DNA from 2 places in the Sphingomonas sp. S6 genome. Region 2 is predicted to be linked to the other one. Evidence: riboswitches for the same ligand, from Rfam matches in the RefSeq annotation. Region 2 holds a riboswitch; the other holds the start of a gene.
What was found. A riboswitch is a leader RNA that binds a small molecule or an ion and turns the genes downstream of it on or off. The one in region 2 is predicted to bind cobalamin.
Positions count from the first base shown of each region.

Region 1: another riboswitch for cobalamin. It lies ahead of ACGVWT_RS03645 (putative oxygenase MesX); the one in region 2 lies ahead of ACGVWT_RS07260 (TonB-dependent siderophore receptor).

Region 1 covers NZ_JBIEOE010000002.1:110,183-112,640, reverse strand. The annotation lists gene ACGVWT_RS03650 (glycerophosphodiester phosphodiesterase family protein) at 1-812, shown strand, start outside; cobalamin riboswitch at 888-1,112, shown strand; gene ACGVWT_RS03645 (putative oxygenase MesX) at 1,236-2,222, shown strand; gene ACGVWT_RS03640 (methionine synthase) at 2,251-2,458, shown strand, end outside.
Region 2 covers NZ_JBIEOE010000003.1:360,800-363,257, forward strand. The annotation lists gene ACGVWT_RS07260 (TonB-dependent siderophore receptor) at 1-951, opposite strand, end outside; cobalamin riboswitch at 1,086-1,293, opposite strand; gene ACGVWT_RS07265 (SDR family oxidoreductase) at 1,425-2,282, shown strand.

The DNA of each region.
Region 1 (2,458 bases), on a different contig from region 2:
GCTGTCATGAGGCCGCGCCGCTGCACGGGCTCGGGACCACACCGGAAAACTCGCTGGCCGCGCTGCGTCAGTGCGTCGCATTGGGCGCCGACGTGATGGAAACCGACGTCCGGCGCAGCCGCGATGGCCATCTCGTCATCATGCACGACGACAGCGTCGACCGGACGACCAACGGCACCGGCAAGGTGGCCGACCTCAGCCTCGCGCAGCTGAAGGCATTGCGGTTGCGGCAGGACGAAGGCGGCGCGGCAGCCCCGCTCTCCGACCAGCAGATCCTCACGCTCGACGAACTGCTCGCGCTGGCAAAGGATCGCATCGTCCTCAACCTCGATGTGAAGGACATGATCTACGGCGAGGTCGTCGATGCCGTGCATCGCGCCGGCGCGCAGGACCGGGTGATCGTCAAGACCTTCGCGGGTGTCGCCTCCGTCCCGCTCGCTGCCATCCCACCCTATGACCGCGTGCCGTTCATGGTCATCCCGATCACCGCCGATCCGGCAGCCGCCGACGTGCCGCAGATCATCGACACGCAGATGCACGGGCGGATCAAGCCGATCGCCTTCGAATTGCCGGTCCTGCCATTGACGACGCTGCCGACGGTCATGACCCGCGCGCGGGCGCTGGGCGTGCCGATCTGGATCAACACGCTGTTCACGGGGTTCGTCACCGGCATGGGCGGCGACCCGGAGGCCCGCCACGATCCCGCCGCGATCTGGGGCCGCCTTGCCGACATGGGCACCCGCCTGATCCAGACCGATGCCGTCGAGGCATTGCTGCGTTATCGCGCCGAGCGGGAGCGCCAGCGTCGCTGACGAGGCGCCCCGCAAAACCAACATAACGATATAAAGATATCTTTATATCTCTCTTGACAAAGACGGCGCGATCCTGTCCAAGACGCGTGTCGAGGTTCCCCATCCCAGGCATGGCGATGGGGCTAAGACGGGAAGCCGGTGATGCCCTATGCGGGCAAAATCCGGCGCTGCCCCCGCAACTGTAAGCGGCGAGCGGCGGTTCCATTTCGTGTCACTGGGCGCTGCACTCGCGCCCGGGAAGGCCGGAACCACCGCGTTGACCCGTGAGCCAGGAGACCTGCCTCCGACGCCATAACGTTCCTCGGACGGGGGTTCCTCCGGTGGATCGCGCTTGACGCGGACGGTCCACGGCGCACGCCATCCGGGCCTCGCTCACGCCTTGCGCGCTCTTCCATGCCCCTGTTCGTCAACAGCAGGTGAGTCATGACGAATAGCGGCTTTACGTTCACCATAAGCAGCATCCCGTTCGACGAGGACTATCGCCCCGCCGACACCACGCGCATCACCACCAATTTCGCCAACCTGGCACGCGGGGAGAGCCGCCGGGACAATCTGCGCAACACGTTGGTGATGATCGACCGGCGCTTCAATTCGCTGATGCACTGGGACAATCCGACGGGTGACCGCTACACCGTGGCGCTCGACATCGTGTCGGCCGCGCTGCGGATCGGCCCTGACGCGCAGGACGAGGCGTTTCCGCTGATCGAAATCCTGCACACGCGCGTCACCGATACGCGCAGCGGCGCGTGCATCGCCGGCATGGTCGGCAACAATTTCTCGTCGTACATCCGCGATTACGATTTCAGCGTCGTACTGCCCGATCATCTGCGACAGTCGGGAAACAGCGGTGCGCCCGATCAGTTCGGCGACCTTCACGGCAATCTGTTCAAGCTTTTCCTGTCGTCGGACGCCTATCGCGAGCAGTTCGACAAGCCACCGGTCATCTGCCTCAGCGTGTCCAGCAAGCAGGTCTATCACCGGACGACCAACGTACACCCCATCCTCGGGGTGGAATATGCGGCCGACACACGATCGCCAACCGATCTGTATTTTGCGAAGATGGGGATGACGGCGCGCTACTTCATGCCGCCGCACAGCGTCGCGCCGCTCGCCTTCTACCATATCGGCGATCTGGTCGATAGTTACACCAACCTCGAACTCGCCAGCACGATCAGCGTGATGGAGACCTTCCAGAAGATCTACCGCCCCGAAATCTACAACGCCAATTCGGCGGCCGCGGCCCGCTATCAGCCCAGCCTGGACGAACAGGATTATTCGCTGACCCGCATCGTCTACGATCGCGAAGAGCGCAGCCGCCTCGCCGTCGAGCAGGGCCGATTTGCCGAAGCCCATCTTATCAAACCGCATGGCCCCGCGCTGCAGCGCTGGTCCGCGACCTGCGGCCTGTGATCGCCCCGAACGCGAAGGTATCTTGATCATGACGACACTCTTGCCGACGACGACCGCGGGGAGCCTGCCCAAACCGGCATGGCTCGCTCAGCCCGAAACGCTCTGGTCGCCGTGGCGGCTGGAAGGCGAAGACCTGATCACGGGCAAGCAGGACGCACTGCGCCTGGCGGTCGACGATCAGCGGCAGGCGGGGATCGATATCGTCGGCGACGGCGAACAGACGCGCCAGCATTTCG
Region 2 (2,458 bases):
CGGCGACGGGGTGGCGCCGGGCTGCGCATAGGTGTCGCGGTTGATGTCGGCGATGGTGAAAGCGACGCGGTTGCGGAACGTGCCGAAGTTCGCGTGCAGGCCGGCATAGCCGTACAGCTCGTTCGCGGTCGAGAAGCTGGGGTCGTCGGTGAGGATGTAGTTGGGCGCCGGGTAACCGTCGGTCTGCGTCTTGCTGTCGGCCCAATAGCCACGCAGATCGAGGCCGATGCCATCGGTGAAGTCGACGCCCAGGCGGCCGGTCGCGCCGTACTGGCGGTAGCCGTCACGCTCGGTGCCGTTGGCCGCGGCCGAGATGCCGTCGCTGCGCAGATAGCCGCCGGTCAGCGCGCCCGAGATCGCGCCGCTGCGACCCGAGATGCCGCCCTGCGCGAACACGCTGTCGGCATAGCCATATTCGGCGCTGGCACGCGCCTTCAGCCGCTCGGTCGGTTCTTCGGTGATGACGTTGACGACGCCGCCGATCGCCTGGCTGCCCCAAGGGACCGAATTGGGGCCGCGGAGCACTTCGATGCGCTGGACGCTGGCCGACAGCAGATTGGCGAAATCGAAGCCGCCGCCGGGCGACGAGGGATCGTTGACGCGCACGCCGTCGATCACGACCAGCGTCTGCTCCGCCTCGGCGCCGCGCAGGCGTACGCCGGTGAAGCCGCCAAGGCTGCCGTTGCGCGTCACGGTGACGCCGGGGGTGGTGGACAGCAGATCGGCGACCGACACGGTCTGGCGGCGATCGATCTCGTCGCGGGTGATGACGGTCACGGCCTGGCCGACTTCGGCCGCGGGCTGGGCGACGCGCGTCGCGGTAACGACGATGTCGTCGCTGTTGGCCGGATCGGCGGTCGGCGCGATCTGCGCGGCGGCGGGCGCGGCGAGAAGCAGGCCGAGCGTCAACAGCGACGGACGGACAACGGAAACGGATAGGCGAACAGTCATTGGGCACACCCCTTATGACCGCACGCGACGGATCGCGCGCGGCGGCCTTTTGACCGCGCGCGACCATTCGCGCACGGCGGATGTCGCTCGCATCGAGGGGGTTCCCTCGTCCGCCCGGCACACCCCGTCCGCGCGAAGGATCGACGGCGAAAGGCAGGTCTCCTGGCTTCCGGGTCGTCGCCTGTGTCCCCGCCTTCCCAGGTCCGTCGCGGACCCAGTGGCTCGATGGGGACCGGCTCGCCGGTCACAGTTGCGGGGGCAGCGCCGGATCCGCGCCTCCCGTTGCGCATCCCGGCTTCCCTTTTGACCCCGTCTCCGGGGACCTTTCACGGCCGCGCCCTTACGGTCAGACGGGCCAAGGCGTCAATGCCGTGCCGCTGCCATGCCGGTGCCGGAGCGACTTCATTGATCCAGATTGATATGTCGGAACGGGGGCGCGGGCGATCGGTTGGCCGGAGCGAAGGAGTTGCCCCATGACCGATTACCCCACCCCGCCCTATCCCGAACAGCAGCAGGCGATCCCCGGCCGTACCGAGGACATGGACCCGCGCCCCGATCATGGCGAGGCGAGCTACAAGGGCTCCGGCCGGCTGGCGGGCAAGAAGACGATCGTCACCGGCGGCGACAGCGGCATCGGCCGCGCGGTCGCCTTGGCCTTTGCGCGCGAGGGCGCCGACGTGCTGATCGCCTATCTGGACGAACATGACGATGCCGACGCGACCAAGGCGCTGGTCGAGGCGGAGGGGCGGCAGGCGGTGCTCGTCGCGGGCGACCTGTCGCAGCCCGACCATTGCCGCACCGTGATCGCCCAGGCGGCGGAGGCGTTCGGGCGGATCGACGTGCTGGTCAACAATGCCGCGCACCAGCGCAGCTTCGAAAAACTGGAGGATATCGCCGACGAGGAATGGCAGCTGACCTTCGCCACCAACATCCATTCCATGTTCTATCTGTCGAAGGCGGCGGTCGCGCACATGGGCGAAGGCGCGTCGATCATCAACACGACGTCGATCAACGCGCAGGACCCCAACCAGCAATTGCTCGCCTATGCGACGACGAAGGGTGCGATCTACAATTTCACCTCCGGCCTGGGGCAGATGCTGGCGGAGCGGAAGATCCGGGTGAATGCGGTGGCACCGGGGCCGGTGTGGACGCCGCTGATCCCGTCGACGATGCCGCCGGAAGCGGTGAAGACGTTCGGCGAGAACACGCCGCTCGGCCGCGCCGCACAACCGGCGGAACTGGCGCCCGCCTATGTGCTGCTGGCGAGCGATGAATCGAGCTATATCACGGGCGCGACGATCCCGGTGACGGGGGGACGGGCGTTTTTGTAGAGCGCCCTTTCCCTGACCATACGCCACATGGCGTCACCCCAGCGCAGGCTGGGGTCTTTGGCGATGGCGCGGGACAAGAGCCGCGAAAGACCCCAGCCTGCGCTGGAGTGACGGATGGGGTTGAAGGCTGCCGGCAATCGGTCATTGTCCCCGCCGGCCTGCCACCCTACAATTAG